Regions from separate parts of the Salinicola sp. MIT1003 genome, predicted to be linked through region 1. Evidence: predicted binding sites of a transcription regulator. Region 1 holds the regulator's gene; the other holds the start of a gene.
What was found. Region 1 encodes LexA, which represses DNA repair genes until DNA is damaged. Its sites were predicted from a motif close to TACTGTNTANNTANACAGTA; they were not measured.
Positions count from the first base shown of each region.

Region 2: imuA (translesion DNA synthesis-associated protein ImuA) is a predicted target of LexA. The motif match lies at 2,384-2,403, and genes of this name have one in related genera.

Region 1 covers NZ_MCAP01000004.1:28,659-33,076, reverse strand. Annotated here, with positions in the region: gene BC443_RS01950 (hypoxanthine-guanine phosphoribosyltransferase) at 1-222, opposite strand, end outside; gene nagZ (beta-N-acetylhexosaminidase) at 298-1,314, opposite strand; gene BC443_RS01940 (TetR/AcrR family transcriptional regulator) at 1,402-2,070, opposite strand; gene lexA (transcriptional repressor LexA) at 2,308-2,961, shown strand; gene dinB (DNA polymerase IV) at 2,981-4,054, shown strand; gene purU (formyltetrahydrofolate deformylase) at 4,072-4,418, opposite strand, start outside.
Region 2 covers NZ_MCAP01000007.1:65,655-70,072, forward strand. Annotated here, with positions in the region: gene BC443_RS03660 (error-prone DNA polymerase) at 1-81, opposite strand, end outside; gene BC443_RS03665 (DNA polymerase Y family protein) at 78-1,700, opposite strand; gene imuA (translesion DNA synthesis-associated protein ImuA) at 1,651-2,262, opposite strand; gene hexR (transcriptional regulator HexR) at 2,458-3,315, opposite strand; gene BC443_RS03680 (hypothetical protein) at 3,516-3,704, shown strand; gene BC443_RS03685 (sodium-dependent transporter) at 3,892-4,418, opposite strand, start outside.

The DNA of each region.
Region 1 (4,418 bases):
TTCCAAGGGAAACCCGAGCCGCGTCAGCAAATGCCCGGTGGTGATCAGACCGCCGTTCATGACGCAGTAGAAAACCGGCAGCTTGTCTCCCAGTTCGCGCGTGATATCGGCCGCCATGCGGTCCAGCGCTCGCTCGACCTGTGCCTGATCGATCAGACAGTCCGCACTGTCCATGACTTCCTGCATCGAGCTCAGGGCATCGATCGGTGGGGATTGAGTCATCGTTTATGATTCACCATGCAATGAGCGGCGGCAGACCATCGGATACTGCCGCCGAAGAACGAAAAACGGTGCACGTCATTCGGATTCGCTGAGCGCTTCCAGACGTACGTGGGTGCGCCGCCACCGGGAGATGGCGGCCAGCGATTCGAGGCTGGGACGCGCGCGTGCATAGCGAAGCTTGGCGATACGCTGGGCCTGTCGGCCTTCGCAGGCAGCAACGACTTCGCGCGCCGCATCGGGCGCGTTGCAGATCACGGCCATGTCGCAGCCGGCGCTCCAGGCAGCCTCGGCCCGCTCGCGGGGCGATCCGGCGGCGTGCGCCGCGGCCATGGTCAGGTCATCCGAAAAGATGGTGCCCTTGAAACCCAGCTCCTCCCTCAGCATGCCGAGCCAACTGGGCGAGAATCCGGCCGGCCGATCATCGAAGGCCGAATAGATGACATGCGCCGGCATGATGCCATCCAGCTTGCCGGCCAGCCGGGCGAAAGGAATCAGATCGTGCTCGCGCAGCTCCGCCAGCGAGCGTGGGTCTTCCGCGACATCGAAGTGGGAATCCTGGCGCACTCCGCCATGGCCGGGAAAATGCTTGCCGATCGCCACCATTCCCGCCTCGTGGAGCCCTTCGATGAACGCGCCAGCCAAGGCTGTCACCACCTCGGGATCCGGCGAAAAACTCCGCGAACCGATGGCCGGCGACTGGTCGTCGTCGAGATCCAGAACCGGGGCAAAGGTCACATCGAAGCCGCAGGCCGCCATCTCCATGCCCAGCAGCCAGCCAGTGTCCTGCGTCAGCGTCAGCGCCGCTTCGGGAGACTCGGCGAATTGCCGCCCCAGCGTGGCCATGGACGGAATTTGTGTCACTCCTTCCTTCAATCGCTGCACCCGACCACCTTCCTGATCGATGGCGACCAGGATATCGGGACGACATTTGCGGATCTGGCCGATCAGCCGTTGGGTAGTGGCAACGTCCGGTGTATTTCGAGCAAACAACAGTACGCCGCCAACCTCTGCACGAGAGATCAACTGCCGCTCTTCATCACGTAGCCGAGTGCCTTCGACATCCAGCATGACCGGACCGAGAGGTTGAGTCATAGCAAACACCTGAGACCATTGAGCGCCCGATTCTAGACGACACGGGGGATGCATGACAGAGGCAGCCCGCTACCGGGGCCCATTGGTCTACTCGGCGGCCGAGCCGAGTTTCTCCAACGACTCGGGTAGCGGCGCCTGCATGCCGGCGACCACCACGGGACGGAGATGCCGGATCAGCTCCCGTATCGACATGTGCTCCTGGTATTCGCTGTCGGCGATATCCCGCAAGGCATCCAGGCCGGACAAGGTAAAGACCACGGTGCCCAGCATGAAATGTAGACGCCAGAATCGCTCGGCGTCGGGAAGATCCGGCGTTGCCAGACGCAGGCACCCCACGAAGCGGCGAAACGTGTCGCCATAGTGTTCCTGGATATAGCGCCGCAGATGGCCCTGGGCCTGCGCATAAGCCAGGCCCAGCAGCTTCATGAATACCTTGAGGCTGTTGCGCTCGGCGGGGACTTCCAGAACCGTGGTGGCGAGCTGTTCCAGCAGGACTTCCAGCGGCACCTGCTTGCCCTGATAGCGGGCTTCCAGGTCATCGAGCGCCGCATTCAAACGTTCCGAGAACGGATCGAGATAACGGGCAAACACCGCCTGAATAAGCGACTTCTTGGATCCGAAATGGTAATTCACCGCAGCCAGATTGACCTTGGCCCGCGTGGTGATGTTGCGCAGCGAGGTTTCAGCGAAACCCTTCTCGGCAAAAAGGACCTCCGCCGTATCGAGAATACGCGTGACGGTATCGGGTTGGGCCATGTCATACCTCGCGCCAGAAAACGGCAACCAGAGAACAGCGACTTAGAACGATTATGATTCTAATCATTCCGCAACGGACGGCACAATCCAGCATTTGATCGGGCCAGGGCCACGCGGCTGCCAACGCGAGCCGCGAAGGACTTCCCACGCCGGCAATGACTGGATACAATTCCAGGCTGTATACATGAACACGCCTGATCGATGACCATAACGATGACACAGGCCCGGGAGAAACCAATGGCGAGACCGCTCACCGCACGGCAGCAAAACGTCTATGACTTCATCGTCAAGACAATGAGCGAATTCGGCTACCCCCCGACGCGGGCCGAAATCGCTCGGGCCCTGGGCTTTCGCTCTCCCAACGCTGCCGAGGAACACCTGCGGGCGCTGGATCGAAAAGGCGTCATCCGCATGATCCCCGGGACTTCCCGCGGTATCCGGCTGCCGGCCAATGGCAACGAAATCGAGCCCGCGGAGTCCCAGCCCCAGTCTCCCGGCTTGCCGATCATCGGCAGCGTGGCCGCCGGTAGCCCGATTCTCGCCACCGAGCATATCGATCGCTACTGCCCATTGCCGGCCGACTACTTTTCACCCAGTGCCGACTACTTTCTTCGCGTGCGCGGCCTCTCGATGAAGGATGCCGGCATCTTCGACGGCGACCTGCTCGCCGTGCACCGCACCCAGCAGATACGCAACGGCCAGATCGTCGTCGCCCGGATAGACGACGAGGTCACCGTTAAGCGCTTCCAGCGCGAGGGCAGTCACGTCACGTTGAGCGCCGAGAATGCCGACTTCGCGCCGATCGTGGTCGATCTCGAACACCAGCATCTGGAGATCGAGGGGCTGGGGGTCGGCGTCATCCGCGGCGGCAACGGCTCCGGCCTGCATTGAGGCGCCCGCCTCCGGTTCCATGCGCAAGATTCTGCATGCCGACTGCGACTGCTTCTATGCTGCCGTGGAAATGCGTGACAATCCTGCCCTGAAAGATATTCCCCTGGCGATCGGCGGTAGCGCCGATCGACGCGGCGTCGTCGCTACCTGCAACTACCCGGCCAGAAAGTACGGCATACACTCCGCGATGCCCACGGCGAGAGCGGTGCGTCTCTGCCCGCAATTGAAAGTGCTGTCGCCAGACTTCAACAAGTATCGCGAAGTCTCGCGACAGATTCAGGCCATCTTTCACGAGCTGACGCCGCTGGTCGAGCCGCTCTCCCTCGACGAGGCCTATCTCGACGTCACGGCGGTCACCCAGTTCCAGGGCAGCGCTACCTGGATGGCCCGCTGGCTCAAGCAAGAGGCGCTCGCGCGAACGGGAATCGTCGTCTCGGTCGGCGCCGCACCCAACAAGTTTCTGGCCAAGATCGCCAGCGACTGGGACAAGCCCGACGGCCTGTTCGTGATCCCGCCGGAGGAAACGGAGTCTTTCATCACCGACCTCCCCGTCAAGAAGCTTCACGGTGTCGGTCCGGCGATGGCCGCCAAACTCGATGCCATGGGAATCGCCAGTTGCCACGACCTGCGAACCCAGCCACTGGACCGGCTACTGGATCAGTTCGGCAAGTTCGGCCGGAGACTGTACGAGCTGGCTCACGGTATCGACGAGCGGCCGGTCAACGTCTCCCGCGAACGCAAATCAGTCAGCGTCGAAACCACCTACGACCACGATCTTCCCGGTCTCGCCGATTGCCACCTGGCGCTGGAGCCTCTGATCGAGAAGCTCCACGACCGCCTGGCACGGCACGGCGACCCGGCCATTGCCAAGCAGTTCGTCAAGGTACGTTTCAATGACTTTGCCAGCACGACGCAGGAGACAGGCGCTCGCGGTATCGTCCACGCACGGTTCCATGAACTGCTGAAGAGCGCCTGGCGTCGGGGAGAGCGGCCGGTTCGGTTGCTGGGCGTGGGGGTACGCCTGATGCCGGAACCGGACCAGCGCCAGCTCGGGCTGTTCGACGACACCGATCCCGGCTCGGTGTCGCCTTGAGCCTCAAGCAATAGGCATCACGAGAACACCACGGTCTTGTTGCCGTGGATGAGTACTCGATCCTGCAGGTGCCAGCGCAATCCCCTAGAGAGCACCGATTTTTCCACGTCACGACCCAGACGCACCAGGTCCTGCGGCGTATGGCAGTGCGATACGCGCTGGATGTCCTGTTCGATGATCGGCCCTGCATCGAGTTCTTCGGTGACATAGTGGCAGGTCGCGCCGATCAGCTTGACGCCACGTTCGAACGCCTGATGGTAGGGCTTGGCGCCGGCGAAAGACGGCAGAAAGCTGTGATGGATATTGATCACGCGGCCGGCATAGCGCTGGCAGATATCCGGCGGCAGGATCTGCATGTAGCGGG
Region 2 (4,418 bases), on a different contig from region 1:
AGCGTCGGGCCGCGATAAGGCGGCAGCGTCGGGCCGCGATAAGGCGGCAGCGTCGGGCCGCGATGAAAAGCCATCGTTCATCCGAACCATCCGTGCAGATACCAGCCCTGCCGACCCGGCTCGCACCAGACCCAGGCGTGGCGGCCGTCGACCCACTGGGCCAGATAGTAGTCGCGCCGGATGTCGCCGCCGTCCCACCAGCCGCTTTCGATCCGCTCCGGCCCCGCCAGCAGCTGCAGCACGTCGCCATCGCAGCGCTGGGGCGTGGGGGTCAGCCAGCCGGGGCGCGTCGGGCCGGCGCTGGCGTCACGCGCCCGTGGGCCGGCGCCGTCGATCACCGCCATTTCCGGGCGATGCTCGCGGTACTCGATCAGCGGCTTGAGTACCGGCTCGCCCAGCCGCGCGACCAGCCGCTGATGCAGCGTCGCCCAGGCCTGGGCCTGGCGGGCCGGCCCTTCCAGCAGCTCCCGCCGGACCGGCGCGTAGGCCGACAGGCGCGGCGCGGAGAGCGTCAAGCTCATCACCGGGCCGGCGAGGCGCACGCGCTCCAGATGCGCACGGGTCAGCTCGAGCAGGGTATCGGGGTCGCGCTGTACCGCCAGCAGGCCGATCTCGACGGCCTGCGTCGGCCCGTCCTCCAGTTCGAACGTCAGGCGGAACCGCTCGACGCCCGCGTCCTGGCCCATCAGAAACGCGGCCAGCTCCTGCAACAGGCGCTTGAGCGGAAAGGCCAGCCCCGCCAGGGCATGCACCGGCTGATCGAATTCGAAGGTACGGGAAAAACGCGGCGTGGGACGATGGTAATCCAGCGCCAGCGGCCACTCCCCGCGCAGCTCGCTCAGATGACGCAGCAAACCGCCACCGAAACGTCGGGCCAGGGCGCTGCGCGGCAGGGCGAACAGCTCGCCCAGGCGCTGGAAACCGCTACGCTTGAGGGTCTGCACGATGTCCTGGCCGGCATCGATGTTCGCCAGCCCGGCACGGTCGAGGCGCAACGCGGCCAGCGCCGGCTCCAGCCCGGCGTCGTCCACCGCCAGCCCGTCGTGGACATTGACCAGCACCCGCGCCGCCGCCGGATTGGGGGCGATCACCAGCCGATGCGAAAAGCCGAGTTCGGCGAGCTCCGACCGCAGCCGCGCCTCCAGCCGCGGCCAGGGGCCCAGCAGATCGAGGCTGCTGGCGACCTCGAACACCAGCGCGTGCGGATAGTGCAGGCTGACCTGAGCGCTGAAGCCGTAGGCCCAGCTCGCCAGACGCCGCCGCCAGCGCTCGACGGATTCGGCATCGAACGGCGCCGTCTCGAGCCGCTGACTCGAACCGGATCGAGAACCCCTATCTGGCGCGGAGTTGGGCGCGTTGGAAAGCGGCGCGGAGTTGGGCGCCCTGGAAAGCGGCGCGGAGTTGGGCGCCTTGGAAAGCGGCGCGGCTCCGGGCGCCTTAAAAAGCGGCGCGTTAAACAGCGCTTCGGCGAAGCCTCTCGCCTGACCGGGTTTGACGCCCTGCTCGCGGGCGGCGCGATTGGCAGCGCGAATGCATTGGCGCTGCGCCGGGCCATCGACCAGCGCGAAGGGCGCCTCGGGGTCGGCACGACGACGCAGCGCCCCCTCCAGCGCCAGACGCGGAAACAGCAGGCAGACCCAGCGCATGGCGTCACGCCCCGGTGCCGAAGGCGATTCGCCGCGCGGGCGGAAAGCCGCCACGGCACTTGAGGATCTCCAGCTCGGCATGCCGGTGCAGCCGTAACCGGAGCGGCGCCGGCGACGCCTCGGACACCTTCGCCAGCGGCCGGTGGACGAAAGCCAACGTGTTGCCGCTCGCCGCCGCCACCTGCAACCGCCGCATGAGGCGGCTATCGGCCTGCGGCAGCCAGGCGACGACGGCCGCGCAGCAGCCGGCGCGCAGGCACTGCTCCGTCGCCCACAACGCCTCGCGGCCCTGCACGTCGAGCCAGTGACACTGCTCCAGCGCCACGCCCGCCTGCCGCCACGCCGCCGGATACGGCACGCCCGGTGGCGAAACCAGCACCACCGGCCGGCCTTCCCGGGTCATCCGCGAGATCACTGGCCACAGCAGGGCCAGTTCCCCGTTGCCGGCGCCCGCCGACAGCAGCTCGCTGACCGCGGCCGACGGCCAGCCACCCCCCGGCAGGATCGCATCGAGCGCCGCATGCCCGCTGGCGATCGCCTCGCCGCCCTGGCTATCGGCACCGGCCTGGGCGCGCCAGACCTGACGGCTATCGAGCAGGGATTCCAGGCTACTCATCGACCGCCCCCCGTATCGGGCAATGGCAGCGATATCCATCGGAAACAGCGAGAAGCGAGTGACGACATGACGGTGGCCGGGACGGTTGAAACGTTGTCACCAGTGTCACTCAGAACACGATTACTGTCTATATATACAGTATTCGAGACACAAAAAACGCCGAGCGAAGTCGGCGTTTCCCTAGTCATGAAGCCGTCACGACACGTTGTTGGACACCCGCAGCGACCCCAGGCTGCGCTTGATCGCCTTGAGCTGATCGGTGATCTGCGGCCCGCGGTTCTTGGCCACGCCCACGGCGAGCACGTCGATGGTCAGCAGATGGGCAATACGCGAGGTCATGGGGATGTAGACCTCGGTGTCTTCCTGCACGTCGATCGGCAGCGTCAGGGTCACCTCGCGGGCCAGCGGCGAATCGCTGGGACACAGGCCGATCACGGTCGCGCCGGCCTTGACCGCCGTCTTGGCGCTGGCGAGCAGCGCCCGGGTGCGGCCGGTCTGGGAGATCGCCACCACCACGTCGCCCGCTTTGAGGGTCGCGGCGGACATCGCCTGCAGGTGCGGGTCGGAGTAGGCCGACGTCTGGATCTGCAAGCGGAAGAACTTGTGCTGGGCATCGGCGGCAACGATCCCCGAAGCGCCGTAGCCGTAGAACTCGACCCGGTTGGCCACCGCCAGCGCCGCGATCGCCTTGCCCAGCGCCTCGTTGTCCAGCTGATCGCGGACCTGCTCGAGCGTCTCGATGGTGCTGTCGAAGATCCCGTGGGAGAACTCGGCCACGCTGTCGCCGTCGTTCATGGTGAACTGGGCGTACTGGCTTCCCCGCGCCATCATCTGCGCCAGCTTGAGCTTGAACTCCTGGAAGCCGGCCATGCCCATGGCACGGCAGAAGCGCACCACCGTCGGCTCGCTGACCTGCGCCTCGCTGGCCAGGTCGGTGATTCGCATCAGGATCACCTCTTCCGGATTGCGCAGCACGAAGCGCGCCACCTTCTGCTCGGAGCGGCGCAGGCGATCCATGTGCACACGCAATTCATCGAACAGCGAACGGCTCATGGCTGGCCCTCGGATAACGACATCGGATCTTCTCGGTCGGGAATCAGGCGCCCAGTATGCCCGAGTCACGCGGGCGGGAACACGCCGTCACGGCGCGTTGAAAGCATGAAAAAAGCTAGCCGTCACGATCTTGTCATCTTGGTTATAGTATGCATGTCGGGCGCGAACCGACAGATCTTAGGATGCCAGGAGATTCGATCATGAAGAGCGTCGAACACCTTCATGCCCTCAAGAGCGACATTCTCGAGATTTTCATGACGCTGGAAGTCAGCGAACATGAACAACGCAAGCGCAAGGCCGCCATTCGCTATCTCAAGGCCCGGCGCGGCATCGAACAGCGCCAGGAAAAGCGCCAGCTGGCGGAAGAGATCGCTGAGCTACCCGAATAGCTCGAATAGCTCGAATAACCCGAGCGGCCACCGCCACCCGCCGTTCGTCGGCCATAACGACCAGCGGCCGCGCCCCATCAAGGAACGCGACCGCTGCCTGCCCCGTCGGCACCCTCCCCGACGGCAGATTCCTGTCACGCTTCGAGACGTGACAAGATCCGTTGCGAACTACTGTTGCTAGCGATTATTACAAGCTGTTGAAGAACACCACGATCACCCCGATCGGCGCCACATAGCGCGACACGTAGTGCCACAGCACCCGGCCCTTCGGCCCCAGGCCCAGCTCCTGCTTCACGCCTTCGCTATCCAGGAACCACGCCGTGAAGACGATGGCGGCCAGCCCCGTCAGCGGCAGCATCAGCTTGCTGGTGAGCGCATCGAGCAGGTCGAAGACGTTGAAACCGAACGGCTGGAAACCGGACCAGACGTTGAACGCCAGCAGCGCGGCGATGCCCAGCGACCAGGTCGCCAGCGCGGCGACGAAGGCCGAAGCGACGCGCGACAGCGGCGTGCGCTCTTCCAGGAACTCCGTCACCGGCTCCAGCAGCGAGATCGCCGAAGTCAGCGCGGCTACCGTCAGCAGCGCGAAGAAGATCGTGCCGAACGCCAGCCCCCAAGGCATGTCGATGAAGGCCAGCGGCAGCGTCACGAACAGCAGCCCCGGGCCGGCGCTCGGATCGAGGCCGTTGGCAAACACCACCGGGAAGATCGCCA